DNA from 2 places in the Lysinibacillus sp. NPDC093210 genome. Region 2 is predicted to be linked to the other one. Evidence: predicted binding sites of a transcription regulator. Region 2 holds the regulator's gene; the other holds the start of a gene.
The links. The regulator CtsR, encoded in region 2, represses protease genes until heat stress. The targets are predictions, from matches to a motif close to ATGGTCAATAAAGGTCAAACA.
Positions count from the first base shown of each region.

Region 1: ACIP9C_RS09030 (ATP-dependent Clp protease ATP-binding subunit) is a predicted target of CtsR. The motif match lies at 3,318-3,338, and genes of this name have one in related genera.

Region 1 covers NZ_JBIVOE010000002.1:724,696-740,982, forward strand. The annotation lists gene ACIP9C_RS09020 (beta-ketoacyl-ACP synthase III) at 1-506, opposite strand, end outside; gene ACIP9C_RS09025 (YjzD family protein) at 879-1,073, shown strand; gene ACIP9C_RS09030 (ATP-dependent Clp protease ATP-binding subunit) at 1,131-3,257, opposite strand; gene ACIP9C_RS09035 (Crp/Fnr family transcriptional regulator) at 3,522-4,217, shown strand; gene ACIP9C_RS09040 (metal-sulfur cluster assembly factor) at 4,373-4,681, opposite strand; gene ACIP9C_RS09045 (serine aminopeptidase domain-containing protein) at 4,735-5,499, opposite strand; gene ACIP9C_RS09050 (Cof-type HAD-IIB family hydrolase) at 5,625-6,434, shown strand; gene ACIP9C_RS09055 (DegV family protein) at 6,525-7,382, shown strand; gene ACIP9C_RS09060 (alpha-amylase family glycosyl hydrolase) at 7,676-9,142, opposite strand; gene ACIP9C_RS09065 (YisL family protein) at 9,539-9,907, opposite strand; gene ACIP9C_RS09070 (fumarylacetoacetate hydrolase family protein) at 10,135-11,037, opposite strand; gene ACIP9C_RS09075 (DUF418 domain-containing protein) at 11,162-12,328, opposite strand; gene addA (helicase-exonuclease AddAB subunit AddA) at 12,487-16,200, opposite strand; gene addB (helicase-exonuclease AddAB subunit AddB) at 16,202-16,287, opposite strand, start outside.
Region 2 covers NZ_JBIVOE010000007.1:164,026-180,312, forward strand. The annotation lists gene ACIP9C_RS16860 (ABC transporter ATP-binding protein) at 1-71, shown strand, start outside; gene ACIP9C_RS16865 (ABC transporter ATP-binding protein) at 71-778, shown strand; gene ACIP9C_RS16870 (cupin domain-containing protein) at 893-1,390, shown strand; gene ACIP9C_RS16875 (DUF6904 family protein) at 1,631-2,350, opposite strand; gene rluF (23S rRNA pseudouridine(2604) synthase RluF) at 2,373-3,074, opposite strand; gene adh (aldehyde dehydrogenase) at 3,318-4,838, shown strand; gene ACIP9C_RS16890 (DUF779 domain-containing protein) at 4,860-5,222, shown strand; gene ACIP9C_RS16895 (DUF3969 family protein) at 5,693-6,037, shown strand; gene ACIP9C_RS16900 (hypothetical protein) at 6,158-6,340, shown strand; gene ACIP9C_RS16905 (aldehyde dehydrogenase family protein) at 6,451-7,878, shown strand; gene ACIP9C_RS16910 (acyl-CoA thioesterase) at 7,948-8,427, shown strand; gene ACIP9C_RS16915 (protoglobin domain-containing protein) at 8,480-9,790, opposite strand; gene ACIP9C_RS16920 (hypothetical protein) at 10,125-10,334, shown strand; gene corA (magnesium/cobalt transporter CorA) at 10,517-11,479, opposite strand; gene ACIP9C_RS16930 (class I SAM-dependent methyltransferase) at 11,621-12,298, opposite strand; gene ACIP9C_RS16935 (magnetosome magnetite crystal formation protein family) at 12,423-12,728, shown strand; gene ACIP9C_RS16940 (CtsR family transcriptional regulator) at 13,058-13,528, shown strand; gene ACIP9C_RS16945 (UvrB/UvrC motif-containing protein) at 13,542-14,084, shown strand; gene mcsB (protein-arginine kinase McsB) at 14,081-15,190, shown strand; gene ACIP9C_RS16955 (ATP-dependent Clp protease ATP-binding subunit) at 15,180-16,287, shown strand, end outside.

The DNA.
Region 1 (16,287 bases), on a different contig from region 2:
ACAGGACCCACAATGGCAGCACTTGCTCCATCACCAAATAAAACAGCCGTATTGCGATCTTCCCAATCAATGACTTTGGACAGCTTTTCAACACCTACTACTAAGACATATTTATAAGCGCTTGATTCTACAAATTGTTTTGCTGTCACTAAGCTATATATAAATCCTGCGCAAGCTGCTGCTTGGTCCATCGCTGCTGCATTTACAGCACCAATTTGCTCCTGAACCATACATGCTACACTTGGAAATGTTTGATCTTGTGTTACAGTTGCTACAAGTATTAATCCTATTTCTTCAGGTGTAATACCTGCTTTTGCAATAGCATCTTTCGCAGCTGCTACTGCTAAATCTGAAGTTTCTTGATTATCTGCAGCGAAATGACGTTCTTCAATTCCTGTACGAGTTCGAATCCATTCATCCGAAGTGTCCATAATTTTTTCTAAGTCAAAATTCGTAACGACCTTTTCAGGAACGTATCTGCCTAAACCTATAATACCTGCGTTCATATAGCAACCCCTCTGCTTTCTTACTATCAATTATTAGTAACTGGTCATAATTATAACTCATAATGAAGGAATGGTGCAAGGTGAATTAAATTTAGTATACCATAAGGTCCCTATAGAATTCGTAGATAGTAGTCATTCAATCGCCGGTTGAAGTCTCTTAATCGCTGGTAAAACTTCTGTTTTCGCCTTTAGAACTCGTTCAATCGCCGCTTAAACAATTCTCTTCTGCCGACAAGCTAAATGTTGTGACAAAATTGCCATATATCACCGCCTAGAAAGCGCCACTTTTTGATAAAAGGTTCTTTTTTTTTCGACTTATGTTATGATATGATAATGTATATGTAATAAAAAAGTTCGGTTGAGGTGAAATTAATGCAATATATCGTAACGTTCATATGGTCATTTTTACTAGTTTCTATGTTAAACTACGTAGTAAGTGCTGTAATTGGAGTACCATTTGATTTCCAAACTGGTGCGATCCTTTCAGTTGTATTCTCTGTACTAATTTTTGTTATTGGCGCAATCATTCCAAACGAGCCAACACCAGAAGCTGCAGACCATCATTAATCAAAATCATAAAAAAAACCTGTCTCGCCTCATGCGAAACAGGTTTTTTTCTATTTATTATTTTTCAACTACACACTGGCCATTTTGCATTTTAATATGCAATGTTTCTCCTGGTAGCACTTCGCCACGCAGTAACTCCTTAGCAACCGCTGTTTCGATATACCGTTGCACAAAGCGTTTTAAAGGACGTGCACCAAACTGTGGATCTGCTCCATGCTCCACAACCCAATCAATTACGTCTTGATCAACATTTAACGTGATTTCCTGCTCAGCTACACGTTTTACAAGCTGCTCAATATATTTCCAAGCAATGGCTGTGAAATGTTCTTCAGATAACGCATGGAACATAATAATATCGTCCATTCGATTTAATAGCTCTGGCTTAAAGTGCTGGCGTAATGCCGCCATAACTAAATCCTCGACTCCAGCATCATCTTCTTGTGCTTCCATTAAATAGCTCGAGCCAATATTAGATGTTAAAATAATTACGGTATTTGTAAAGTTCACCATTCGTCCCTGACTATCTGTAATGCGACCATCATCTAAAATTTGCAATAAAATGTTCGCTACATCAGGATGAGCTTTTTCAATTTCATCAAGTAATACGACAGCATACGGATTACGACGAACGGCTTCCGTTAATTGTCCTCCTTCTTCATAGCCAATGTAGCCTGGAGGTGCACCAACGAGACGAGATACGCTATGTTTCTCCATATACTCACTCATATCAATACGAATAAAATGCTCCTCAGAATCGAATAGTTGGGCAGCAAGTGCCTTAGCGAGCTCTGTTTTACCTACACCCGTTGGCCCTAGGAATAAGAAACTACCAATTGGGCGATGTGGGTCTTTAATGCCTGCTCGCGCGCGCCATACAGCTTCTGTAACAAGTTGAACTGCATTATCCTGCCCCACAACACGTTCATGTAATGTATCTTTTAAACGCAGTAATTTTTCACGTTCGCCTTCCACTAACTTAGTGACAGGAATACCAGTCCAACGAGATACAATTGAAGCAATCTCATCAGAAGTAACTTCCTCACGCAAAATACGTGTCTCACTACCTTTTTCTAAATGTTTTTCCATCTCTTGAAGCTCTTTTTCAAGGGCAGGAATTTTCCCATGTCGTAATTCAGCTGCTTTATTTAAATCATATTTACTTTCCGCTTCATCTAGATCCCGACGGTATTTATCCAGTAATTCACGTTTTTTCTGGATGCCTTGCAATGCTTCTTTCTCTGCTTCCCATTGTTTACGCATACCTTCTGATGAATCTTTAAGTTTTGTTAACTCTTCTTGTAATTGCTCCAGACGTTTTTTACTAGCTTCATCTTTTTCCTTACGTAATGCTTGTTCTTCAATCTCTAATTGCATTATTCGACGAGTCACCGCATCTAATTCTTGTGGCATTGAATCGATTTCTGTACGGATCATTGCACATGCCTCATCTATTAAATCAATCGCTTTATCTGGTAAAAAACGCTCTGTAATATAGCGATTTGAAAGCTCAGCAGCCGCTACAATTGCCCGATCATGAATACGAACCGCATGATGCAGTTCAAAGCGTTCTTTTAAGCCACGTAAAATAGAAACGGTATCTTCAATAGATGGTTCACGAACAAGCACTTGTTGGAAGCGACGTTCTAAAGCGGGATCTTTTTCAATATACATACGATATTCATCTAGTGTAGTAGCACCTATACAGTGAAGCTCACCACGTGCAAGCATCGGTTTTAACATATTGCCAGCATCCATTGCTCCATCTGTTTTACCAGCACCAACAATCGTATGGATTTCATCGATAAATAAAATAATGCGCCCTTCAGATTCTTTCACTTCTTTTAATACGCCTTTTAATCGTTCTTCAAATTGACCACGATAACTTGCACCCGCTATTAATGCGCTCATATCAAGCTCGTACAATACGCACTCTTTTAATCCTTCTGGAACATCACCTTTTACAATACGTTGTGCTAACCCTTCGACAATGGCTGTTTTACCTACCCCTGGTTCACCGATTAACACTGGGTTATTTTTCGTTTTTCGTGTTAAAATTCGAATGACATTGCGAATTTCTTCATCACGTCCAATTACAGGGTCCATTTTGCCGTTTTTTACTTCTTCTACTAAGTTACGACCAAATTGCTCTAATGGTTTTTTATCATCAGTTTGTTGAAATTGCATTGTAGCACTCCTCTTCTCTCTTCTTTTTTATATCTTTACCCTAATTTAATTCCAATTAAAAGTTTGACCTTTTTTGACTAACTTTATTTTACAACAATCGACAAACCGTAGCAAAAAAAAAGCTCAAAAATTTTTTACTGAAAAATGGAAAATTACGTTATAATAGTGGTATGTTTCGTTGTTTTAGTATATCGAAATGATTATCGTCATCCTTTTGTAATACAGGTAATTTCTATTACAAAAAGAAAGAGATGTGTTTGATATATGGTACTAATGGATAATATCCAAGAGAAAATGCATGCACTTTTTCAAAACAATGGTGTTTTTATTAAAGTGAATAAAGATAGTAAAATTTTCTTAGAAGGGGAACGAGCTAAAGAGATTTATTATATTAAAACAGGTGCTATTTCGATTAGCCAGGAAACCGAGAGTGGCAAGGAATTAACAATTCGAATTTGCGGTCCTGATAGTATAATTGGTGAAGGCTCATTATTTTGTAACCTTACTTATTTTTCGATGACAGCTAAAGTTTTAGAAACTTCAACGTTGTATGTTTTAAGTCGTAAATCATTAGAGCATCTATTAGTTGAGCAGCCACATTTAATGGTAGAGTATATGAAATGGTTGCAAACAGAAAATTTAAAATATCAAAGCCGACTACGTGATTTAGTGTTAAATGGTAAAAAAGGTGCTTTATTTTCAACATTAATTCGCCTTTCAAATACATATGGGAAGCCGTTAGAAAATGAGTCCATTTTTATCGACTTTCCATTAACGAATTCAGAAATTGCGAATTTATGTGCTACAAGTAGAGAAATGATTAACCGTATGTTGAACGATCTAAAAAAGCATCACATTCTATCCTTCGAAAAAGGTTATATTACGATTCTTGATTTACAATATTTAAAAAATGAAATTGCCTGTGAAAATTGCCCATTACAAATTTGCCGTATAGACTGATTTATTAACTATAGCGCGTCGTATGTAGGTGTAGGCCATTTGCGATTTTGACTACTTAACCTTCAGTGAGCTTAAGTAAAAAACAAATAAAAAATCCCCGCTTACAGTTATGTGCAAGCAGGGATTTTTTATTCATCTCGTTAGAAGGCCAACTACTAACGGACACCTAATGCCATTTTCGCATAGCGAGACATTTTATCTTTAGACCATGGTGGATTCCATACAATATTTACATTTGTACTTTTCACCTCTGGTAGTTCACTCATAGCTGTATTTACTTGGTCAACAATAACAGGTCCCATTGGACAGCCCATTGACGTTAGTGTCATTGTAACTGTTGCTAACCCCTCGTCATCTAACTCTACATCATATACTAAACCTAAGTTGACGATATCAATTCCAAGCTCAGGGTCGATTACGTTTTCTAATGCACTTAACATGCTGTCTTTCATATCTTGATCCATCTGTATTTCTCCTTTCGTCACAGTGTTAACTTAATCATAGCAGATGCTTCTTATTATGCCAAATGCTGTGCAAGCCAATCAGTTGCCGCTAGCATACCTGTACGTGTTACAGTATGACCAGCATGTTTATCTGCAATAAATTTTAAGTTGCTCGGATTTTCATCGTAGTATGCACGTAATGATAAATAAAAGTCATACGTATCATTAAAAGGAACGGTTTTATCATGCTCACCATGCCAAAAGAATACTGGGCGGCCAGCGAATTGTTCTGGTGTTAAACTGATATCATATTTTGCGAGAAGTTCGTTCGTTTTTTGTACTTCTTGTTCAGACATCGGAAATTTCACACCGCTTTTAGCCATTTGTTGCAATTGATAGGCACCTAATTTAATAAAACCTGGGCCACCCATACATATTGCTGCCGTTTGAATCCAATCATAACGTTTTAAACAGCCAGATGTAACGATTGCACCCATCGAAGTGCCAGCCACACCAATTTTATTGTTAGCTAGTAATTGCTTATTCTTTAATTCTTTATATAATTGCTCTACTTCATGAATAGAATTTAAAACGATATCCCAAAAATGTAGATTCATTTGAGTCTCTGTTAATCCTTCACTGCGATCACCATGAAGTTTTGCATCTGGTAATAGGACACGCACCCCTTTATTTACTAACTGGTATGCATAATGTAAGTTATGTTCTTTTGCGCTCATAAAGCCGTGTAAGAAAATTACTACGGGGGTATTTTCATTCATATTATCTGTCGATATATGTAACAAAGGAATTTGTCCCCAAATTTCATTCTTTACTAACATTCTTGTCACTCCCAACTTTTGTCTAACCTTTTTTATGTTAGCAAACTTTTTTCAATGTGACAAAATTTTGACGTATGGATTACAAAGAGATACTATTCAAACATATAGGAAAGGGGCAACACGCAATGAAACCGCATTTAATCGTTTTAGATTTAGACGGTACGTTATTGACGGACCAACAACAAATTTCTTTAAAAACTAAAAAAACATTATTGCAGGCTAAGGAACAAGGGCATCAAGTGATGATTGCCACAGGTCGTCCTTACCGTGCAAGTGACATTTACTATCATGAGCTTGGTTTAACAACACCTATTGTTAATTTTAATGGTGCTTATGTCCACCATCCTAAAAATGCTGCTTGGCAAACAATGCATACACCGATTGACTTAAACGTTGTACGAGAGGTTGTCGATTCGGTAAATAGCTATGAATATGAAAATATTATCGCTGAAGTAAAGGATGACATATATGTGCATACAGAGGATGATCGGATACTAAACATTTTTAACATGGGGAATCCCAAAATTACGCTCGGTGATATTTCGACAAATCTATTAGTTAATCCCACGAGTCTACTCATTCAAGCTAACGAAACTAACTCAATGATTATACGTGACCATTTACAAGAAGTTCATGCGGAAGTGATTGAGCATCGTCGTTGGGGTGCTCCGCTTCACATTATTGAAATTGTCCGTCGTGGCTTAAATAAAGCTGTCGGAATTTCACATGTAGCTAAAGATTTAGGTATTCCGCGTGAGCGTATTATCGCCTTTGGTGATGAGGACAATGATCTAGAAATGATTGATTATGCTGGTATTGGCGTCGCTATGGGGAACGGAATCGCTAGCTTAAAAAACATTGCCAATGAAATTACAACGACGAATAACGATGATGGCATTGCTAAAATACTGATTGAGCGCTTAAAATTATCATAGATAAGTAGCTATTTCTATTTTTTCAGCCATTTAAAATTTGGACGAAGTATAGCATTACTAATAAATATAATTTTTTAGGAGGTTAAGATGATGAAAATTTTTACTGATAGTGGATGTGACTTACCGAAGTCTTACTACGAAGAGAATGATGTCATTCTACTTCCACTACGAGTACAAGTAAATAACAACGAATATGATGATGTCCTATCGATTGATTCTAAAGAAGTTTACGATGCTATCCGACAAGGCGCACATCCAAAAACTTCACAAGTTTCACCAGAACTTTTTTTAAAGCATTTTGAAGACCTTGCAAAAAGCGGAGAGCAAGGCATTTATATCGCCTTTTCATCTGAATTGTCAGGCACGTATAGTACAGCTGTAATGATTCGCAACCAAGTAATCGAGCAATATCCTACGTTAAAGCTAGCAATTATCGATTCAAAATGTGCCTCATTAGGTCATGGCTTAATCGTTCAAGAAGCCGTTCAACTAAGGAAAGCAGGTACTTCGCTTGAAGAAATTGAAACAAAAGTCTCTTCACTCGCTTCACAGATGGAACATCTTTTCACAGTGGAAGATTTAGATTACCTTGCTAAAGGGGGGCGTGTTTCAAAAGCAAGTGCATTTCTTGGTGGCCTCCTTAGCATTAAGCCTATTTTAAATGTCGAGGATGGCAAACTTGTACCGATTGAAAAATCACGTGGTCGTAAAAAAGCTATTACGCGTATGTTAGATATAATGCAAGAGCGTGGTGGTAATTTTTCTGAAAAAATTGTCGGCATTAGCCATAGTGATGATACGGCCTTTGCTAACGAAGTAAAGGCATCTATACAGGAAAGATTCGCACCAAAAGAAGTTCAAATGACAATGATTGGCTCAGTTATCGGTTCCCATGTAGGACCAGGTACAATCGCTATTTTCTTTACAAATAAAAGCTACCAATCATAGCATAATGAGAACAGGACATAAGAGAAAAAGTGTTAGATTGATTGAAATCAATCTAACACTTTTTTACTATGCCGTTGATGTCCGCTACGGCGGTCGCTTTCCGCGGGCACACCGTAAGCCGCAACCCTCGCTAGCGTGCGGTTTGTTACGTCTTACGCTGCGTGCGTTCCCGCAGGAGTCAACACCTTCGCTACCATCAACTAATGTTCTCTTCTAAATTTTATCTACTGTAAAAGAATTTACTAACAGCTTTGTTCCTCTTTTAAAGTTTTGTCCAAGCCTCTTGGCTATTTTTATTTTGCAGCGTCTTGTTCTTGACGACGTTTTTTACCTCGTTTAATAATAACAACGACGAAGCCAATAAATACAACATAGACTAATCCAAGCGCAGCCATGTAAGGAATGTTTAGCCCTTCATCGTCTTTAACTTGATAAATTTCTACTATTTCACGGTCTAAAATGACTGGGTAAACATCTTTTTCATTTATACGTACCTTTTCTTCTTGTAAAATGCCGTTTAGCATTTTGCCTTCACCAATTTGCTCTGGTGTTAAATCGACACGTTGTGTTTTCCCCGTATTGTTCACCATAATAATCCATTGCTCTTCATCGGATTTTCGTGTAAAGACAAGTAAACCATTTTCATTTGTAATAACTTCAAAATCACCTTTTCGTAATGTCGCCGATTGATTACGTAAAGATTGTACGTTTTTAATATAATCAATTAACTCTTCATCTGTTTTAAAATTGTATAATTGATGTGTATCAGGTTTCACTTCCCCGTTCATGGCAATTTCTGTACCGTACTGAACAACAGGAATTCCAGGCATCATAAATAACGCTCCCAATGCCATTTTTAATCGTGTTGGAGGGAACATATTTTCAGATGCGGAATCGAATGTAAAACGATGCGTTTGTAATGAGTCAATCATAATTTGCGTTGGTTTCTCACTAGCAAAAGGCTCCAATAGCTTTGAAGAGTCTCTATCAACATTTTTAAAAATATTACGGTATATTTCTGCTGTTGCAGGCGAGAAGCTTGCATCAAAATTCGCATCGCTTTCTTCATTTGAAATAACGTATAATGATTTTTTTGTATCTTTTAATGCTGTGATCATTGCATTAAGAAATGCAGAATCGGCATCCGCAATATTTGTTAAACGTATGCCGCCAACATCATATGTAGAAACAAATTTTGTCGCTGATTCGATTAAAGCAGCTTGTACATCTTTATTTGTTAAATCCCATTGAATATGTCCATTATCTGTAGAGGCAATCCAGTTCTGTTTTGCTGCATCCTGTGCCCACTCATGATTTGGGCTTACATTATTTAAAGGAAAGTCAACCATGATCGACATATTTTTCTCTTTATATGCCTTCACTACACTTTGGAATTCTTCTGCTGTTCCAAAATGCTCTTCGATTTTACTATAGCTTGTTGGCAATGAGCCATCGTATATTTCAGTATCGAAAATTGTTCCGATAGATACGATCGTATAGCCCATTTCTCCAATAAATTTTAGTTTATCTTGTAGACCTGTGAAGTCACCGCCTGCAAATTTCGTTGGGTCTTGCGTATTTGTATCAAAATCGTTGGTGCCTGAACCATTAAAGAAACGGTCAACGAGTAAATCAAAAATGCTTTCTTCTGCAATCGTTCTTGTTTGAACTTCATCCGCATGAGCTGGTGTTGCACCGATCAATGAAGTTGCCAGTAAAAGCGATGCGGCTGTTGCGCCTATCCACTTCTTAAATTTCACTTTTATTCCCTCTCTTTCAAAGCAATCCAACGTCATTTTACCAAATAAAACAGCTACGTAGCTATCATTTCAAAATATTTTCCTGAAATGCAAAATGAATTACGACAAAAAGGTGTCAAATTAAGCCAACTTCAATAATAAAAGGCAGAGACAATAGAGAAAAAGTGTTAAATCGACTCTAGTCAATTTCGGCAATGCTGTTGATGTCGGTTACAGTGGCGCTTTCCGCAGGCACAGTGTAAGCCGCAACTCGCTAACGCGTGGTTTGTTGCTTCTTACGCTGCGTACGTTCCAACAAACTAAAAAAACAAAAAATTAAGAATTGTTTTAGTGACTGGCACTTTTAAAAAAATAAAAAAAGCCGTGAAGCAAAAGCTTCACGGCTTTTTTTGATCATTATGCAAGGAAATTTTGTCCCATTGGTAATTTGAACCCTAAGAACAGTGTAATTAGTAAAAACACTACAAATAAAATCCAGAACATTGTTGTTGGCTTGTTTTTCTTTTGACGGACTAATACCATTTCCATCATGCCAATAACTAAAATACCGCCGATAAATTTAAAGCCATAAAGCATTCCTTGACCGTAGTCCATTCCTTTAATAAATAATGCTCCACCTGTAATGATAATTAAAATGTAAAATAAACGTAATACCATATGTAAGCCTTTAGACTGCTTACCACTAAGTGCTGCGATTAAAAAGATTACGATACCAACTACCCAAGTTGTAATGTGTAAATGTGTTTGGTTAGTTAAAAAATCCATGTTTGTCCCACCTCATTTTTTTTCTATCAAACTATATCCTATCATGTGGTGGAAATGGTTTCAAATATTACAAATTGTGTTCACGAAATTGAATTAATTACGTCTCCGCTTTGGCTAAACCACGCTAAATTCATTGCATTTTTGTCATTCATCCCTACCACCTAGAGTAGTGAAAGGCTCTGCTAATAAAAAATCCGCGGAGCTTACACTCGCGCGGACTATCTATATTATTCAAAATGATTGACCAACGTACCGATACCTTGAATGGATACTTTCACTGTATCACCCGCTTTTAAAAATTGCGGTGGATTCATGCCTTTCCCTACGCCTGCTGGTGTACCTGTTAAAATGACATCACCTGGCTCTAATGTTACGTGTTGCGATAAAATTGATACGAGGGATTCGACAGTGAACATCATATCTTTTGTTGTACCGTTTTGGCGTACTTCATCATTCACTTTTGTTACAACTGTTAACTCTTGTGGATTTGGAATTTCATCTTTTGTCACAAGGTATGGTCCTAATGGGCAAGTGCCTTCAAGACTTTTTCCTAAGAAAAATTGCTTATGTTTATCTTGCAGGTCACGCGCTGTAATATCATTCGCAATTGTGTAGCCAAATACATAATCAAAGGCTAAGTTTTTCGGAATGTTTTTCCCACGTTTACCAATGACAACTGCAAGTTCACCTTCATAATCCATTTTTGAAGAAAGATCAGCATGAATAGATAATGTTTGGCCATCTGCAGCAATTGCTGTAGGAGACTTCGTAAATACCATTAAATCGATTGGTGCTGCTTCTGCACCCATTTCCTTTGCATGCTCATCATAGTTTTTACCGATACACATAATATTTTTAGGCGTACGTGGAATTGGTGATAACCATTCGATCACTGTAAATTCACGCTTGAAGCTATTCGCACGATCTGATTTTTCTGCTGCCTCTACTAATTTACGAATCTGTTCAACAAAATCGAAGCCTAATGCAATGCCATCGACAATTGAATTTGAAAAAGAAGGGAGAACTTTAAGTTCGTTTTGAATAGCGAGTACATCCCATACCGCTTCTTCTTTTTTTACTTTTGGTCCAAAGCTTACATGTCCACCTAATTTAAATGATAAAATTTTCATGATTTTAAGAGCTCCTTCTTTTTTCTACATGATACAACAATATGATATAAATTACCTTACTTTTACGATAACAATTTTTAATGTTGCTAATTCTCTATCAATTAAGTGTATTACGAGCAATTTTTTAGCTTGGTTCAGTCTTCGCCTTATATGTTAATTTACGCCATAAAGCCTCTAACGGACCTTGCTTCCACTTCGTTAGCCAAATTTCTGCCAAGATCATTTGCGCCACAATAATACCGATAGCAATTAACACACCAGTAGAAACACTAACTTTTCCATACCAGCCTAATCCAAATTGATAAAATATACATGTTCCGATAATGGATTGAAGTATGTACATCGTTAACGACATTCGCCCAATTTTTGCAAAGGGACTAAGCAATTTTGGGACAACTGGCAGCAGACATAGTAATACAATGAGCCCTATATAACCGATTGATAATATCGGACCACCCATATAGACCTTTATATAATCTAGCAAATACGTACGAGTATAGATGATTGGGGTACTTTTTAAAAAAATACCAACTGCGAGCCCTACTATTGTTAATACCAGCCATAGCCACTTTAGCTCTTTCGCTCGCTCTACTAAATGCCATTTAGAAGCAGCAGCACCGATTAACATAAATGGTAATACCATAAACAATGACGCAATCCACATTCCTATACCTGCCTGAACAGATAGGTCTGATAAGCGTTGTAAAAATGCATCCACCCAACTACCTGTGCCATAAGAAGTAATTGCTTTTTCCACATCCGTAATATTTAAATACGTATCAACCTTCGTATTAAAGCTAATATAACCTACGACAAACAACATAAAAACATGCATACATCCATTGATTATAATGCCGGTTAATAAAAGCCAGATTGGCTGTAAACGTAGAAGTAACAGTAAAAAAATACCACAAAATGCATACATCATTAAAATATCTCCCCACCAAATAAGGACCGCATGCACCAAACCAAACATAAATAATACAATAAGCCTTCGAAGACCTGTTCCATAAAAGTTTTGTTCACGACTTTGGGCTTTTTGCCATTGCATCGCTAGCCCATAGCCAAATAACATAGAAAATAACGGATAAAAGCTGCTTTGCACATAGATATCTAAATTTTGCTGCCAAACAATATCTGACGGTGTTGTAAACCATGATCCTAAATCAATATGTGGCATTGGCAAATAAAAAGCATACATATTAACGAGCAAAATGCCTAGTAAGCTCATTCCACGTAAAATATCTAATGTTGCAATACGCTCCTGCAACATCGTCGGTTTTAAATTCACAAAATAGCCTCCTCTTCTTTCTTATCACGTACATTGCAATTTGCCCCTTCTGCATGTAGGTAAGCCATATCAACGCTCACTTTCCATGCAGAAGTTTGCAGCTTGCAGTTTAACGCTTATGAAAGGAATACTACCTAATTTCACAGGCGAAGGTTTCCCTACGCATAAAGTGCCTGCTCAATATCAAACAAGTACAACACTTTTTCATTCACTTGTATGTGTAAAATCGATTCAATCGCCTCACTATAAACTCGTAGTTGTACACCATAGCGGCCTATAAGTTCCTTCGATAGCGCTGGCTCCTCCGCAAATTGAGAACTAATGCGGTCTGTTTTATAATCGAGTAATATCCAATTGCCATAAACATCCTCAAACAAGCAGTCCACAATCCCCTGTACAATCTGCGCATCTCCGTCCTCATCGACATGACTAATGGTAAATGGCATTTCTCTACGAATTTGCTTTGCGTTTTTGAAGCGTTGACCAATATCAGTTGTAAAGAAACGGAAAATTTTCTCACATGGAACGATTTTGCTTTCCGCATCTGTTAGCAACTGTTTTGCCACTAACTCCGCTACAAATTGCTCCACCTCTTGCACTGTTGAAAAACCACACTGTGGTACATGCTGCATAGCTGTATGGACGGCCGTTCCCATTTCTGCGCCTGTTAGCTGCTTGTCCTGTAAAAAGGTTGGTCTTGGTGCAATAGTAGCCTTGTCTTTTTTAGGTGCAGTAAAATAGTATTCTGGCTCTTCTTGACGTTGTAAACTTTCTACACGTTTAATTTCACTTACGGATGTTTTCGAGCGTTTCAGAGTCGATTTTTGAAATGCATACTGCGCTTGGAAGCGAGCAGTAATTTCTGCGAGTAACTCTGCATCCTCTGGTGCTTCTAGCATCTGTTGTACGTCGCTATCGAGTGCTTGCGTGTCATACATAAAATGATATGTTGGAATTGCACGGATCCACCAACGTGATGCATCTTGTCTAGCCTTATATGGAGAACTTGCGATTGATGCAAAATCAGCATGTCTTGCAACAGCAGGTCCAACCCAGTCAAAATAACTATTTGCACGTGCACGTAAATAATCTTGTAACGGTGCATCCACAGCCAAGTTTTGAGCGTCCTGCCAAGCATCACGTGTTTTCCCCCAGCTTTTTACTGAGCCTACTAAAATAAGTCGTTCCTTGGCGCGTGTCATCGCTACGTATAATACACGCATTTCTTCGGCTCTCATTTCAAGCTCTTTTTTCTCCTTCATCGCAAGAAACGGTAAAGAAGTATAGGTTATGCGATTTTCTGGATCAATCGCCTTAACCGCAAGCCCATAATCCTGGTCGAATAAATATGGATTGTGAAAATCCATTTTATTGAAAGGACGTCCCATTCCTGCAACAAAAACAACTGGGTACTCTAACCCTTTGGATGAGTGGATGGTCACAAGTCTTACTACATCATCTTTTTCACCAATGGACTTTGCCGTTCCTAAATCATCGCCACGTGTTCGCATCCGGTCTATAAAGCGCAGGAAGCGGAATAAGCCTCGAAACGACGTTTTTTCATACATTAATGCTCGATCATGTAAAACGCGTAGATTTGCTTGTCGTTGTTTACCATTTGGCATTGCGCCAACCATTTCATAATAATGCGTATCTAAGTAGATTTTCCAAATTAAATCTGACAAAGATCCTCGTCGTGCTAAATCTCGCCAGTTTTCAAATGCCAGCATAAAACGTTGAAGCTTCTCAAATGTTTCGGATTGTACACCATGTCCTTCACTTCGAATAAACTGCCTTAATGCATCGTAGAACGGTGTTTTTGTATCCGCTAAACGAATTTTGGCTAACTCATTTTCTGTTAAACCTACAAAAGGTGCGCGCAACACAGAGGCTAGTGGAATGTCTTGATACGGATTATCTACAACCTTTAGTGTATTGAGCATAATCATCACTTCAAGTGCATCAAAATAACCTTTAGATGACTCTGCATAAAGAGGAATTCCAGCTAGCTTAAATTCTTCCACTAAATCGGTTGACCACGTCATCGAACGCATTAATATAACGATGTCACTGTATTTTAATGGACGCTCTGTTGCTGTTTTCGTATCGTATACTGTTGTGCCATCTTCCATCATTTGTCGAATTCGATCAATAATAAATCGTGCTTCATACTGTGATTTCTTTAGTTCCTCAAGCTCTGATGCCTCACTCAAACTCTCTTCCTGTTCTTCATCCAATGCCTCTTCCTCTAGTGGATGCAAAACGACGAGTTCAACAGGTACCTCTTTATCATCATACGGTGCTGCGGGCTTTAATGAAGCATTGTCATCATAGTGTATTTCACCAACACGTTCGCCCATAATTTGCGCAAATACAAAATTTGTAGCGTCTAAAACCTCACTACGGCTTCGGAAATTAGCATTCAAATCAATGCGCATGCCAGTCGCATCGGGATCCTCTGAAAATTCACCATACTTTCGCATAAAGAGCTTTGGCTCTGCTAAACGGAAGCGATATATACTTTGTTTTACGTCACCAACCATAAAAAGGTTGCCATCTTGCTCTTCACCAAGCTTGACTAATTGTAATATCGTTTCTTGTAGCATATTCGTATCTTGATATTCATCCACAAGCACTTCTTTAAAACGTTTTTTCAAATCTAGCGCAACAGGTGATGGCTGTAATTTTCCATCTACCTCTTCCGTTAAAATTTGCAGCGCATAATGCTCTAAGTCGGAAAAGTCGATAATTCCCCGCTCTAATTTTGCCAGACGGAAATGCTCGTAAAAAATAGTCGTCAATTCAACTAACGTTGCAATCGTTGGTGCCATTAGTCGTATTTCTTCAAGTAGACGGGCAGGTGTACGGACAAAATAGGTTTCTTTTAGCTTATTCATAATCTTTTTAGCAGACTCACGCTTTTTCTTTGCTAGCTCCTGAAGCTCTACATCGACTAAAGCATCCTTTGAAACACGCTTAAGTGTCGACCACTTCACAGTTGAAAAATAATCAAATAGCTGTTGCCACGTTCCTTCTTGACTAATCCGAATGCCTTCTTGAATCATTGCAAAATCGATTTCTGCCGTTTCAGCATAGGGAGCAGGGCCATCTGACTGAAGCGTAATGGCACGCATTTCAGAAATTAATACGAATGCTTCCTCCAGGCTATGCTTAACAGTCAATTTCACATATTTTGATAACTCTAAATCATCAATTGTCACATCATCCGCTAACTTATATGTTTCGGGTAAGCTTCGTAACCATTTTTTCGGTTCAGCATGAACGCGTGAAGTATCATAAAGCTTACTCATTAATGTTTCAATCGCCTGATCATCACGATCTGATGTAAAACTATCCACTAGTCGATAAATGGCGTTGATTTGTGCTTCATCCTCCGTATCGTAGGCTGATTCAAGCACATCAGCTAAAATATCATCTCTAAGCAACGCAATTTCAGCTTCATTCGCTATTCTGAAACCTGGGTCTATATCGAGCATATAAGCATACTGCTTCACGATGGCTAAACAGAAAGAATGCAATGTTGATATTTGCGCTTTATTGACAAGACTCAATTGACGTCGCAAATGGTTAGACGTTGGATTTTCTGCAATCGCCTTCTCAAGTGCCTCTGCCATACGATGGCGCATTTCAGCCGCCGAAGCATTGGTAAACGTTACAACAAGTAATTCATCCACATTAATTGGGTTTTCTGTTGCTACAACCTTCTCAATCATGCGATTAATGAGCACTGCTGTTTTACCAGAACCAGCTGCTGCTGAAACAAGGGTATCTTGCCCACTTGCATAAATCGCTTTCCACTGATCATCTGTCCAAGTGACATTTGCTGGCTTCAAGGGTATTTGCTGCACCATGTTAGTTCATCTCCTCCCGAATTTTTTCGACAACCTCTACCGGCTTTACTTGCGGTAACTGACGATAGCTTTGTTTACCATCGGATG
Region 2 (16,287 bases):
GGACACCAGAGGAAATTCGCAACAATCCAAAGGTAATTGAAGCTTACCTTGGTGAGGAGGTTATCAGCTAATGTTAAAAGTACAAAATATTGATGTATTCTATGGAAATATTCAAGCATTAAAAGGCGTCTCTTTAGAAGTAAACGAGGGAGAAATTGTTACATTAATCGGTGCAAATGGTGCTGGTAAAAGTACATTATTAAAAACCTTATCAGGCTTGCAAAAACCTAAAGGGGGCATTATCGAATATGAAGGCTTCTCGATTGCAGGTAAGGCTGCGCAAACAATTGTAAAATCAGGTATTTCACATGTTCCTGAAGGTCGCCGTGTATTTGCTAATATGTCGGTAGAGGAAAACCTAGAGCTTGGAGCATATCTTCGTAATGATAAGGCGGGTATAAAGAAAGATATGGACCATGTCTTTGAGTTATTCCCTCGTCTACTTGAGCGTCGTAAACAACAGTCTGGAACATTATCTGGTGGTGAGCAACAAATGCTTGCAATGGGTCGTGCATTAATGGCAAAACCAAAGCTATTATTAATGGATGAACCATCAATGGGGCTTGCACCGCTTATGGTAAAAAATATCTTCAATATTATTGAAAAGGTCAATAAAGAAGGTACAACCGTATTGCTTGTAGAGCAAAATGCTAATATGGCATTATCGGTAGCTGACCGTGCATATGTACTTGAAACAGGACGTATTGTGTTATCCGGTACTGCAAAAGAACTGCAAGAGAGTGAACAAGTAAAAGCAGCTTATTTAGGAGGCTTGTAATAAAAGGGGGTGTCTCGGATTTATTCGGGATACCTCTTTTTATGATGGGATGGTAGATGGAAGTAGCGTTTGACCTTTACTTTTTGGTAAGGTGGAAAAAAGGAGTGAAGTTAGATGCAATATTCTGCACAATATTTTATTGAAAATTTAGCATTAGATCAACATCCCGAGGGAGGATACTATATTTCTTCGTTTCGATCAACAGAGGAGATAGCTGTAAGAGATGTAACTAGACCAATTTATACAAGCATTTATTTTTTATTACAATCCCAGGATATTTCCCATTTGCACCGTTTAAAATCAGATGAACTTTGGTATTATCACGCTGGCAGCCCATTAACTGTACATATGATTTACCCTGATGGTACATATGAGGCGAAAAAGTTAGGGTTAAATTTAGAAGCGGGTGAGGTTCCTCAAGTGGCAGTGCCGAAAGATACGATTTTTGGATCTTCCGTTGATGATGCGAATACGTTTAGTTTAGTAGGCTGTATGGTAGCACCAGGATTTGATTTTGAGGACTTTGAGCTATTTACACAAGATGAACTTTTAGCTGATTATCCGCAACATGAAACAGTTATTCGTAAAATGGCATACGAGACGATTGAATAGCAATAGAAGAAGTGGCAGATTGCTTGCAATTAATCTACCACTTTTTTGCTATGCCTTTGTTGTCGGCTACAGCGGTTGCTTTCCGTGGGCACACCGTAAGCCGCAACCCTCGCTTGCGCTCGGACTGCTGCGTCTTACGTAGCGTGCGTTCCCGCAGGAGTCATCGCCTCCGCTACCAACAACTCGTATATGTTTTAATACCTGGCATTACCCTCCGTTAAAATGAAGAAATATTAGCATCTACCACAAAATTTCTTCAGGGTAGTTTGCGTTAATAGGGATTTCGTGTAGTGCTTTTTTTGTCGTAATGGCGACTTCAAGTAGCTTGGATTTTAGAGCGGTGTATTCCTCATCTTCGAGCATTAAGCGAAGAGCATAGGACGCTAACTGCGCTTTACGTGCTTGCATAGTCAATTGTATGTATTCCAAATTTAGTATATCTACATATTGCGTGGCATAACGGAACGTCAATGGATTCTTTGTATGAAGCATCCTTAAAAATACTAAGTATTGCTCTTCAGTAAGCTCTTGCTCTAAGCAATTAGCAACCCCTGCTTGGAATTTGCGAATTGTGGCAACATGACCATTCCAAGCAGAAGAATCGATTAACTCCTGATGTAAGCGAATAAAATCATTTAAAGCAATTGCAGTGAAAAGAAGCTCGGGCCATAAAACCTCCGCCCCGTAATAGACATTTTTATTTGGAAAAATAAGTTCATGTCGAGAAAGTATACTTTTGTTAAGCCCATTACTCACAAATTCAAGCTGATGCTCACCCTGCATAGCTTGACGGAGATCATGACAAATACCGAGGATGCGAAGACGTGCACCTTGGTAATCATAATATTTGTTTTCATCTCCAGTTACTTTATAAATGGCATGAATGAGTGCATCTAAATCCCAAAAATCACCGCTTATCCGTACACCTGTAAGTTGTTCAGTACTTTGAATGGAAAGCATCTCTCTATCCCCTCCAATTGCTTTATTTTGCTGTGTAATTAAGTAGTTTGAATAATTCTGTTCGCTCCTTATCAGTTAAATCGCGCCATTGTCCAACCTTTAAATTTCCAAGCTTAATGTTCATAATTCGTATGCGTTGTAATCGTTTAACGGAATAGTCTAATGCTGAACACATACGACGAATTTGTCGATTTAAGCCTTGTTCTAAAATAATTTTAAACACTTTATCTGAGATTTTTTCGACGTGGCAAGGCAATGTCGTAGTATCTAAAATATCAACCCCAGCGCTCATTTTTTTGATGAATTGATCTGTAATAGGCTTATCTACTTGTACAATATATTCTTTTTCATGATGGTTTTCAGCACGTAAAATTTTGTTAACAATATCGCCATCATTTGTTAGTAATAATAATCCTTCTGATTCTTTATCCAGTCGTCCGATATGGAAAATGCGCAAAGGATGATTAATAAAATCAACGACATTTCCTTTGATATGGCGCTCTGTCGTACTTGTAATACCAACTGGTTTGTTTAAGACAATATAAACGAGTTGTTCTTCTTTTTTTACCTCTTTTCCATCCACACAAACAATATCGCCAGTCTCTACTTGGCTGCCGACAGTAGCAGGTATACCATTAATGGTTACTTTACCTTCTTCGACCCATTTATCAGCACCGCGACGAGAGACGATGCCTGTTTCACTTAAGTATTTGTTAATTCTCATATTGTTCTCCTATACATTTCATATTAGCTTAAGTATACCCTATCGTTGTAAATACCGTGAATTCTAGAAGCTTTTCTACTAAAAATAAATATTATAAAAATTTATTTTAAAAAGTTGAAATAAACATTAATTTCTGACAATATAGTGGATAAGAGAGTCTCTATGAAAATATCGTTATTTCGATATAAAAATACGATATTTCTAGATATTTTCTCATTATTTTGTGTAAAGGGGAGAAGTAAAATGGTTTATGCATTTCCAAACACTGAAGGATCGGTAGTTCAATTCAAAGAGAAATATGATAATTACATTGGTGGAGAATGGACACCCCCAGTGAAAGGTCAATACTTCGATAATGTTACTCCTGTTACTGGACAAGTTTTTACACAAGCAGCACGTTCCTCTGCTGAGGATATTGAACTTGCACTTGATGCAGCACATGCAGCAAAAGATGCATGGGGACAAACATCCGCTACAGAGCGTGCTAACATTTTACTTAAAATTGCGGACCGTATTGAACAAAACTTAGAAAAGTTAGCCGTTGCCGAAACATGGGATAATGGTAAAGCGGTTCGTGAAACATTAAATGCAGATATCCCTCTAGCAATTGATCATTTCCGTTATTTTGCAGGTGCTTTACGTGCACAAGAAGGCGCGCTAAGTCAAATTGATAATGATACAGTTGCTTATCATTTCCATGAGCCAATTGGGGTAGTCGGTCAAATTATCCCTTGGAACTTCCCATTATTAATGGCTGTTTGGAAACTAGCTCCTGCTCTTGCTGCTGGCAACTGTGTTGTATTAAAACCAGCTGAGCAAACACCAGTATCTATTATGGTGCTAGTGGAGTTAATTGGCGATTTATTGCCACCAGGCGTACTAAATGTTGTGAACGGTTTCGGCTTAGAAGCAGGAAAACCACTTGCATCTAACCCGCGTATCGGCAAGATTGCCTTTACTGGTGAAACTACAACAGGCCGTTTAATTATGCAATATGCGTCACAAAACCTTATTCCAGTTACGTTAGAATTGGGCGGAAAGTCTCCGAATATTTTCTTCGAAGATATTATGGATGAAGATGATGCCTTTTTAGATAAAGCAGTAGAAGGCTTTGTATTATTTGCTCTTAACCAAGGTGAAGTATGTACATGCCCTTCACGAGCGTTAATTCAAGAATCCATTTATGATAAATTCATGGAGCGTGTCCTACAACGTGTTGAAGCTATTCAAGTTGGAAATCCGCTTGATCCAAACACGATGATGGGTGCACAAGCTTCAAGTGAGCAGATGGAAAAAATTCTGTCCTATTTAGATATTGGTAAGCAAGAAGGTGCAGAATGTCTAATTGGTGGCGAGAAAAATAATGTAGGTGAAGGCTTTGAAAATGGCTACTACATTAAACCAACTGTCTTTAAAGGACATAATAAAATGCGTATATTCCAAGAAGAAATTTTTGGACCAGTTGTTGCAGTAACAACATTTAAAACAAAAGAAGAGGCATTAGAAATTGCCAACGATACATTATATGGACTTGGCTCTGGTATTTGGACACGTGATATGAATACAGCATATCGCTTCGGTCGTGGTATTCAGGCGGGGCGTGTTTGGACAAACTGCTACCATGCATATCCAGCACATGCAGCGTTCGGTGGCTATAAAATGTCAGGTATTGGCCGTGAGACGCACAAAATGATGTTATCGCATTACCAACAAACGAAAAACTTATTGGTTAGCTATAACGAAAATAAACTTGGTTTCTTCTAATTGGTGAGGAGGTGCTAAAGCGTGGTTGAACGTGTTTTAGCAACGGAAGAAGCGCTGGCACTAATTGAATTGTTGAAGGAAAAACATGGACCGGTTATGTTTCATCAATCGGGTGGATGCTGCGATGGCTCGTCTCCGATGTGTTATCCTGACGGGGACTTAATATTAGGTGATCAGGATGTATGCTTAGGTAAAATAGGGGACACACCATTTTATATGCACAAAAACCAGTATGATTATTGGAAACATACGCAAATTATTTTAGACGTAGTTGATGGGAGAGGCGGTATGTTCTCTCTTGAAGGCGTAGAAGGTAAACGATTTTTAACAAGGTCTAGAGCATTTTCTACAGAGGAACTAAAAGAGTTAGGTTTAATTAAATAGTTTAATGACAGCGGCAAAAGCTTTTTTGTCGCTGTTTTTTATGCTAATTTTTCTGGAAAAGAAGTTGTAGGTTTACGTTATTTGGGGAATTGCGCAATAATAAATAACGCTGTAATCGTTCTTGTAGGGTCTGGGTTAATAGTAATTTTCTGATTGTCCGTTCAATCATAATATAGCCCCCGTTCATCTTTGTTTATATTAATTAAACCATATAATACCTATTTACAAACATTAAATTATGTTTACTTTTTATGTTAATTATTACAAAACGATTGAATCTTTTCGACAGAATGTTACGTAAACAGTGAAAAGGCGTGTATTGAAGATGGATATTGTTATAATTGAAAACCAATTTACACAAACTGTGGAGGCGGTTTCCCGAAAAAATTTCTATTCATTATTTTCAAAGTAAATCAGGTTTAGTTTATGATGTTAAAGTTAAGCAAGGTTGGAGTGTAAAATAATTAAATATGAATAAATTATTATTGAATACTACAAATAACGAAGAATTAGAAAAACTACTACTCATAAATGTAATAGGTTTAATTGAGGCGTTAAAAAAAGATTTATTAACAATCGAAGAAACTGAAAAAGTTTTATTTAACCCTTATACTATGGATTTATTACAGTCTAAAGGAATTTCAAAAGAAATATTAGAAATTATTCATTTAGGCACTGAATTAGAAGATATAGCGAGTCTAATGTCTGAAAAATTATTTGAAAGTTTAAGCGAAATTGAATATGAAAGTATTGCTCAATTAGAACAAAGAAAAGCATATAAATTTCGAAATAAAGTTATTGAATCAATAAATTGATTCATTTGATTTTAAGTAGTAGTAGAAAGAGGACAATTGGTACTTCTCTAGAGCAGCTCGTTTTAACATGCTAAACGAGCTGCCTTTTCTATACTGTGTTATACAAAGATTAATTTTCAAATGAATACAGGGCAGCTTCAGCAAATTGTTGATTTATATCATGAGTTAAAGGGTATGAAATTGTTGAAGTGGCATCGGGAATTTGTATTGTTTATGGCCGTACAAATTGCTATTTATGATATGGCAAAAATACAACAATCACTGTCAATGGCCATTATGTCTTCTATTGAATTACTAATCTAAGCACAGCAGGCAGTGATGATATCCGCTGTTACAGCAGCCGCAATAGCGTCAAATTCGAGCACTTCATGATAAACTAAAAAGGAACAGATTATTTGGAGGTGTATTTGAAGATGAACGAAACAAAGCTTTGGATAAATGGACAGTGGCAAGATGCTAAGGAAACGTATGAATTAACGTCACCTTATAACGGTGAGGTAATTGCAAAGGTTGCAAAGGCCTCTGTTTCTGATGTTGAACAAGCCATAGAAGGTGCCCAAGATGCATTTCTTTCATTTAAAAAAACTACCGCCTACGAACGTGCCGAAATATTATATAAAGTAGTCGACATTATGCGACGTCGAAAAGACGAATTGGCGGAAATTTTAGCGCAAGAAGCGGGCAAACCTATATCAGCAGGTTTACCTGAAATTGAACGTACAATAGCGACGTATCAGTTTGCAGCCGAAGGAGCTAAGCAGGTGAAAGGTGAAACGGTACCGATGGATGCCGCACCAGGAGCTGGTGATCGAATTGGCTGGACAAAGCGTGAGCCATTAGGCGTTATTTCTGCAATTACTCCGTTTAATTTTCCTTTTAATTTAGTTGCACATAAATTGGGACCTGCCTTTGCGGTAGGCAATACAGTCGTGTTAAAGCCGGCAACACAAACACCACTTAGTGCAATTGTGATGGCGGAAATATTTAAGGAAGCTGGACTACCAGATGGTGCATTACAAATCGTTACAGGTAGTGGTGGCGAACTAAGTGATACACTCGTAACGCATCCATTCGTGAAAAAGGTGACCTTTACTGGAAGTGGTAAGGTTGGTTTAGGTATTAAAGAAAAAGTAGGCTTGCGGAAAGTAACATTAGAGCTAGGCTCAAATGCAGCAGTTATTGTTGAGCCATCGACACCTATAGATAAAATTATTGCACGCTGTGTTAGCGGAGCTTTTAGCTTTGCTGGACAAGTATGTATTTCTTTACAACGTATTTATGTACACTCCTCAATCATTGATGCCTTTACAAAGGAATTTGTAGCGCAAACAGAAAAACTTGTTGTTGGTGATCCACTTGACAAAAATACAGATGTCAGTGCAATGATCAACCCAAATGAGGTTAGCCGAATTCGTGAATGGATTGAAGAGGCGAAAACGCAAGGTGCTGTAGTTGCTACGGGTGGAACGTTTACAGAACGTACTTTAACGCCAACAGTTATGACAAATGTAACTGCTGATATGAAAGTTGTTTGTCAGGAAACATTCGCACCAATCGTCTCAATTGTTTCATATGAAACATTAGACGACGCAATTCGACTAGTGAATGAGTCGGAACTTGGCTTAAATGCAGGAATTTTTACGAATGTATTACCAGATGCCCTGTATGCTGCTGATGAATTGCAAGCAGGTGCTGTTATTATTAATGATATTCCAACATTCCGAGTTGATAACATGCCTTATGGCGGCATAAAAATGAGTGGTTATGGTCGAGAAGGTATTAAATGGGCGATTGAAGAAATGACCGATATGAAGTTTATTACGATGAAAAAAACCTTCTAAATTTGCATCAATTCTTTTTCTACGATACGATGACGAAAGAATAATACATGAAGGGAAGTTACAAGAACTATGACAACCAATGCTGTACCAATGAGCCAATCGCGTACGCTTCAGACGCGTCTTGTGTTACCACCGGATACTAATAATCATAATTCCATTTTTGGTGGAAGAGTGTTAGCTTATATTGATGAAATTGCTGCAATTACAGCGATGAAGCATGCAAAAGGGCATGTTGTAACAGCCTCCATTGATTCTGTTGATTTTTTATCAGCAGCACATGTAGGTGATATTCTTGAAATTGAAAGTATTGTTTCTTCCACAGGACATTCATCTATGGAAGTCTATGTCCGCGTTATTTCTCGTAATATTGAAACAGGCGAAGAAAAGTTAACAACCGAATCATTTGTAACGATGGTTGCAGTGGACGATAGTGGAAAACCAAAGGCCATTCCTGCAATTTTCCCCGAAACGGATGCGGAAAAACGACTGTTTGAAACAGGCCCTGCTCGACGAGAGCATCGCAAGCAAAAACGTGCGCTGGCACATTAAATAACAAAAAAGGAAATTGACTGCATCGTGTCAATTTCCTTTTTTATTTGTGTTAAATATTTAATTCATTTACAACATTAATTAATGAGTCTGACGAAGAGGAAACGAGTGTCGCTCCCTGAGATAGCTCCGTAATTAAAGTAGAAATTGCTGAAATATCCCGTGCTGTATTTACATATTGCTGTTGAATGCCTGATACAGCATCTGCAATATCATTGAATGATTCAGATAAACTTGTTTGTGTATCAACGCTATGTTGGATTTTCTGGTCAACATTTACGACAGAACTTGCCATTGTTGAAATATTGCTTTCTGTTTCTTTAATAAGGTGTGATACATTTTGTACAGCATTTTTTGTTTCTTCTGCAAGCTTGCGGACTTCCTCTGCTACGACAGCAAAGCCTTTACCATGTTCCCCAGCACGAGCAGCTTCAATTGAAGCATTGAGTGCTAATAAATTGGTTTGGTCAGCGATGCCTGTGACAAGCCCGACAATTTCAGAAATTTTTTGCGAAGATGTACGCAACTGGTTCATCGTCACTTCAAGGCCATTAACACTTTGCAAAATAACGTGTATTAACTCATTTTGCTCTTGTAATTGCTGCTGACCCCGTTTAGATTTGTCCTGAGTATCTGCAACGAAGTTTAAACCTTGTTTAGTTGCTACTGCGATATCATCCGTTTGCGAAGATATGACTAAAAGAGAAGCGGCTGTTTCCTCACTTATCGCATTTAACTCCTCAGCAGTACTTTGAATTGTAGTTACAAGTGCATGTTTTGTTTGATCAGCCACACTACGAATCCGTTCTTCTTCCTTTTCGTATGCTTCGATAACGAGCTGCTGTTCGAAGTTAATGATTTTGCAGAATGCATTGATGGCACGTATAGCATCATGCTTTGAAATATCTAAATCGTTCGCAAAGCTTGTAAAAGTCGAAGTTAGTGATTGGAATGAAGCGATATACCATTTTGATTGGAGTCCAATTCGAACATGTGTCTCAGCGATCGCTTTTCTTTCTTTAATGTACTCGTCATTAATGTGACTCTCGAAAATATCGCTTAAATGTTTATGTAAAGTCACCTTTAAACGTTCAATTTGTGATGTTCTGTTAATAATATCTAATAAGTTTTGGCTTAAGCTAATCGCTGCATAAAATTGATCGACCATTTCAGGAATGACATTTTTAACTAAAGGTTGTAATTGTTTAATGATCGCTAAATCTTCAGTTGTTAAGTCTAATAACTGTAATTGTTTTTGTAGTTTAGGATAGTTTGAAACATCTAATTGTACGTGTTGCTTAAACTCCTCAGGTGTTAATGTAATTGAATAACCATAATTGTTCTTCTTTGTAAACCAACTCATTGTGTCTGCTCCATTCTTTATAAATCCATAATAATGATAGTAATTGAAGACTCTTTGTGTATTTATTGTTAGGTTTGTAAATTTGGTGAATATATGGTATTAAATCTATTCTACTATTTTTTGTACTATATTTGGTTAAAAATTTCCGATATTTCTATATTTTTTTATTATTTTTTTACTTGGGAAGCTGACATTAGTCGGATTACCTATGACACACTAATTTTTCATAGCATTAGGGCAATTTGAATTTCAAGTAGGAAACCTGTAAAATACGAACTGTTTAGTTTTACAAAAAAATGCATGTGAGATAAAAATAGTATTGAGGAGGTATTACATGGAGAAAAAGCGTTTTAAGTTTGTAATTCCTGTGATGGTAATTGTAGCAATTGGCTCTGTTTATATGTTAACTAAATATTATGCAGATGTACCAGATCTAAACCAACTATTAATAACGATTTGTGCAACAATAGTATCGGGTGTGCTCGCATACTTCTTATTCCCGCAACAAGGTGAAAATAAAGTGGATGATCGAGGTCCATATTAAATATTTTTGGAGACATCTATGTCCCTCATTTTTTATAAGTTAAAAATCCGCGATTGCCTTCTGTGGGCAAAGCATGAGTAGGGCTACTTGCCAAAGCATCTAGCTTATACTCGTGCCCTATTTCTCCTCAGAAGTCTACGCGGATTTTTTTGTAAGTGAGTTTTAGGAACGCTCAACACACTTTATGGTTTAAATAGTTTGAACCAGCCTTTAGATTTAAATAATGCTAGCATAGATAGTGCAAGCAAGAGCATAATGCCAAGCACGATAAAGTAGCTGTAGTGACCATGGAGTTCAGGCATATTATCGAAGTTCATGCCGTAAACACCCGCAATAAACGTTAAGGGTATAAAAATGGTAGAGACAATCGTTAACATCATCATAATGCCGTTCATACGGCTAGAACTCATGGCCATATAGCTATCGCGCATATCTGCTGTAAGCTCACGATTAGATTCGACCATTTCTGTAAGCTTTGCTAAATGATCGTGAATATCACCGAAGTAGGCTCTTTCCGATTTTTTAAGCGCAAAGCGATAAGAGCTAAGTATTCGATACAATAGGTCACGCATTGGTAAAATAGTGCGCCGTAAATGAAGTAAATCACTACGGAATTCAAAAACAATTTGCATCGCATTAACATTACTTTGATAGGTCAGCTCATCTTCAAGTGCATTTAAATGATCCTCAATTTTATAAACAAGTGGGAAATAACTATCGACTATTTTATCGATTGTTTGATAGGTCAGAAAAACAGTGCCTCGTTCCCAATATTTCGGTTGTTCTTCTAAAAACTTCTGTACCTTTTCAATTTCGGCCGCTTCATTTTTGTGGAATGTTACTATAAAATGATCGGAAACAAAAATATTTAATTCCTCAGCAATTAATGTTTCTTCATTCAATTTATGAATAACAAAGAAATGAAAATCATCATAAAAATCTAGTTTTGGTCGCTGTAAACGCATTAAGCAGTCTTCGATTGCAAGTGGATGGAAATGAAAAAATGTATCGAGCAAAAGCTCCTCTTCTGCAGTTGGGCAATTAAAATCTACCCAATACCACTCATAATCGTTTTGCTTTATGTCTTCAAGTGGGAACTCCTTTATTAATTGTTGATCTTTCGTCATAGCCATCGTGCGAATCATGGCATTCACCTCAAATCTGTTTATCTCGTATTAAGTAAGCACGAAGTCTCGCTCCTAAAGCAGAGAAGGAAGGGAGACATTTCAACGGAAGATCGTTACCTCAAGTACATATAGTACACTACTATATTGTAGCGATTAAAGTTACTCTTTATAGCATACCCAACCGCCGAATAGTGTCGTTGCAAAAAAACGCGAAGGCTGTGAAAAACCTGCCTGTTGTAAGAGTGTAACTATCGCTTCCTCACGCATAAATGAAAGCGAGCGGATGGATTGCTCCATACTAGCTAATTCTGAGGCTGAAAGTTTTGTGTGCTGTTGCCAATACGCGCGCCATAGCTCAAATTGAAGCTCTGTTTCAGTTGAGTTAAGTTGACCGTATTTAGAAACAAGGACAAATGGTGCACCTGATTTTAAGCGTTGTGCAATTCCTTTTAATGTAGCAAGTTTCTCCTCATATGATTCAATAAAATGTAGTACTAGTATACAGCTAGCCGCATCAAACTTCGTAGCAGGCACCGATGCAGTTAGTATTGTACCTTGTAATAAAGAAATATCATTTGATAATGATTGAAGACGGTTTTCTGCTATTTCCAACATCGCTTCAGATGGATCTATACCGACAAATGACCAATTGGGTCTTTGCTCGGCTAACTGTATAATTTCATTGCCACTACCAGAGCCAACAACTAAAAAACTAGCTTTCTCTTGTAGTGCGGATTGATAAAAAGCTTTCGTTAAACGCAGCATGGCATCGTAACTTGGTAATGTACGTCGAATGCCTTTTTCATATTCGTTAGCAAGCGTGCTATTAAATTCCATCTAGTATCACATACCTTTCAAAAAAGTTTTAAAAATTTAAGAAGCATTTGAAACTATTTAGCGTATAGTTCCGTAAATAGGAGTATTAATAATAATGACACACCATAAAGGAAGGTTGATATATATGGAAACAAAATGGTCTAAGGTAATCATACATGCCAGCGCGTTTTTTGCGCCATTTTTAGTGCCGATTTTATTTTTCCTAATTAGTACAGATGAAGAAGTGAAAAGTTTTTCGGTGCAAGCTTTATTGTTCCAAATCGTGATGGGCATTTTGATTGTAATTGCTGGTATCCTATCTTTTGTATTAATCGGTTTACCGTTCTTACTAATATTCATCGCTATGGTATACATCGTACCTATTATCGGAATCGTGAAGGCATTTTCAGATGAACCTTGGCGTTACCCGATAGTTGGACGCTGGGTATAATTTTTTATGACGCAAGTATATGCTCTGAGCATATACTTGCGTTTTTTCTATAAGCAAAAAGGGTACATTATAGGTAAAACCAACTTTAATTATTAGGGACAAGCCTTTTTTAATCGCCAACTCCCTTTTTTACACAGAAATAAAAGTACATCATGTTTAAGTTAATAGGTCCCTGCCGTATGTTTATTGTAGACATTCTGTTAAACAATGCGCTTTACACAAATCTTTGTGCGAAATAATTGCAATTATTTTCAAGCGTTTTGTATAATATACTCAAAGATAGTCAAAGATAGTCAAAGTCAGTGAGGTTAGCGAGGTGTATTCCTAAAGTGCGTAATATTTCAGACATCATAGAAGGCTACTTAAAGCAAGTACTTGAATTAGGTGGAGAAGGGCATATTGAAATTAAACGTAGTGAAATTGCTGATAAATTTCAATGTGTGCCCTCACAAATAAATTATGTGATTAATACAAGATTTACAGCTGAGCGGGGTTACCTGGTGGAAAGTAAACGGGGTGGCGGTGGATACATCCGTATTTTACGTGTCCGTGCAAACTCACAAATTGATTTGATAGATGATGTGCTCTTGCAAATTGAAGGGGGAGCCTCACAAACGGTTGCGGAGGGTGTAGTATATCGTTTGATTGATGAGCAGGTAATTTCGAAGCGAGAAGCGAAATTAATGTTAGCAGCGGTTGATCGTTCGACTTTAGATTTACAACTACCTTTACGGGATAGTATTCGTGCAAAAATTTTGCGAGCGATGTTAACAACCATTAAATATGAAAAGCAAAAATAAAGAGGTGATGGAAATGATTTGCGAACATTGCAAGCAACGCAATGCGACAGTAACTGTGACACAAGTACAAAGTGGGCAGAAGGTGGAACACCATTATTGCGATGTCTGTGCCTCACAGTTCCATCCGTTCCATGCAGAGTTTAAACAAGAGCCTGTATCGATTCAACAATTATTATCCAACTGGTTTGGCTCACCTACATGGCAAAAAGTCGGTGAAAAACAGCAAGCGCCACCTCAGCAACAAACATGTCCACAATGTGGATTTACGTATAAGCGATTTTTGAAAGAGGGTAAATTTGGTTGCCCTAGTTGTTATGACACGTTTAGCGAGCATTTGCCAAAGCTGTTTAATCGTATTCAAGCAGGACCTCAGCATATAGGTAAAATGCCTGGTGCTCAAAACAATGTTTTTGTCATTAAAAAACAAATTGAAGATATTCGGAAACGCATGAAGGATGCAGTGGACGAGGAGCAATTTGAGGAAGCGGCGAAGCTTCGTGACGAGGCAAAAAATCTTGAACAACAGCTACAATTCGAAGGTGGTGATGTGTCGTGATGATTGAATCGTTTTTAGAGCGTGCTACACCTGCATGGATGGATATGGAGGATGATTATTCAGATATCGTCATTAGTACACGCATCCGCCTTGCAAGGAACTTAGATGGTTTTCGTTTCCCTTTAGTTTTCTCGGAAAACGAGGCATTACAGGTAGAGCAGGCTGTCACCCACGCAATACAGGACAGTTCCAAGCTTCAAGAAAGATATTCTTATTTTTCAATAAAAGATTTAACACCGTTACAACGACAAATTTTAGTTGAAAAGCATTTAATTAGTCCACAGCTTGCAAAAAAAGAGCAAGTCGGCGCTATGTTGTTGTCTGAGGATGAATCTATTTGCATTATGGTGAACGAAGAAGACCATTTACGCATTCAATGTATGACGGCGAGTTTTCAACTTCTGAAGGCATACGAGCAAGCAAATAAGATTGATCGAGCCTTAGAAGGAGCCTTGCCATATGCGTTTCGTGACACTTTTGGATATTTAACAAGTTGCCCAACTAATATTGGTACTGGATTACGCGCTTCTGTTATGATGCACCTTCCCGCGCTTACACTGACAGGTCAGATGAATCAAATCATCAATGCAATGACTCGTTTAGGGATGACCGTTAGGGGTATATACGGTGAAGGTAGTGAAAATTTAGGGAATATTTATCAAGTATCAAATCAAATTACACTAGGAAAAACAGAAGAAGATATTTTAGCAGATATCCAAAGTGTTGCAGAAAAAATTATTCAAAAAGAACGGCAAGCAAGAAGTAAGCTAATGGAAAAAGCGGAACTTGCTTTAGAAGATCGTGTATACAGAGCTTTAGGGACATTAACACATGCTCGAATTTTAACAAGTGAAGAAGCTGCTACTTGCATATCAAATGTACGTTTAGGAGTGGATTTGCAGTTGATTGATAATATTAAAGCAACATCTTTAAACGAGTGCGTTGTCAGCATGCAGCCAGGATTTTTACAGCACTATGCAGGAGAGGTTTTACCGCCTGCTGAGCGAGACAGAGCACGAGCAAAAATGTTGCGAGAGGCATTATTTCTAGAAACTAAGAGTAAGCCTATTATAGGGGGAAAAGGAGAGGATTCATATGATGTTTAATCGTTTTACACAACGCGCACAAAAAGTATTACAGCTTGCTCAGGAAGAGGCAATTCGTTGGAAGCACGAATCAATAGGAACAGAGCATATTCTTTTAGGGCTTATTCGTGAAGGCGGTGGTATAGCTGCGAAAGCATTAGAAGCCATTGATATTAGCCCTCAAATGATTGAAGCAGGTATTGAAGAGCTAGTCGGTAAAGGAACAGAGGATGTTGGACCAATTGTGCACTACACGCCTCGTGCGAAAAAAGTAATTGAATTATCGGTCGATGAGTCGCGTAAATTAGGCCATTCCTATATTGGTACAGAACATTTATTATTAGCGCTTATTCGTGAAGGCGAAGGGGTAGCTGCTCGTGTATTAAACAATGCTGGTGTGGGCTTAAATAAAGCTCGTCAGCAAGTATTATTGTTGTTAGGTAATAACGACAATGCACAATCTGGACAACAAGCGACACAGGCTGCAAATACGCCTACATTAGATAGCTTAGCGCGCGATTTAACACAAATTGCTCGTGAAGGTTCATTAGACCCTGTTATTGGACGTAGCAAAGAAATTACACGTGTTATTGAAGTGCTATCACGTCGTACAAAAAATAACCCTGTGCTCATCGGTGAACCAGGGGTAGGTAAAACGGCAATTGCAGAAGGCTTAGCGCAACAAATCATTAACAATGAAGTGCCAGAAATTTTGCGCGATAAACGTGTAATGACGCTTGATATGGGGACAGTTGTTGCGGGTACTAAATACCGTGGTGAATTTGAGGATCGTTTGAAAAAGGTAATGGATGAAATTCGTCAAGCGGGCAACGTCATCTTATTCATTGATGAATTGCACACACTAATCGGTGCAGGTGGGGCAGAAGGTGCAATTGATGCTTCAAACATTTTAAAACCTTCATTGGCACGTGGTGAATTGCAATGTATTGGTGCTACAACATTAGATGAGTACCGCAAATACATTGAAAAAGACGCAGCTTTAGAGCGTCGTTTCCAACCGATTCAAGTCGATGAGCCAACTGTTGAAGAAGCTATTCAAATTATTCACGGCTTACGTGATCGCTATGAGGCGCATCACCGTGTGAAAATTACAGATG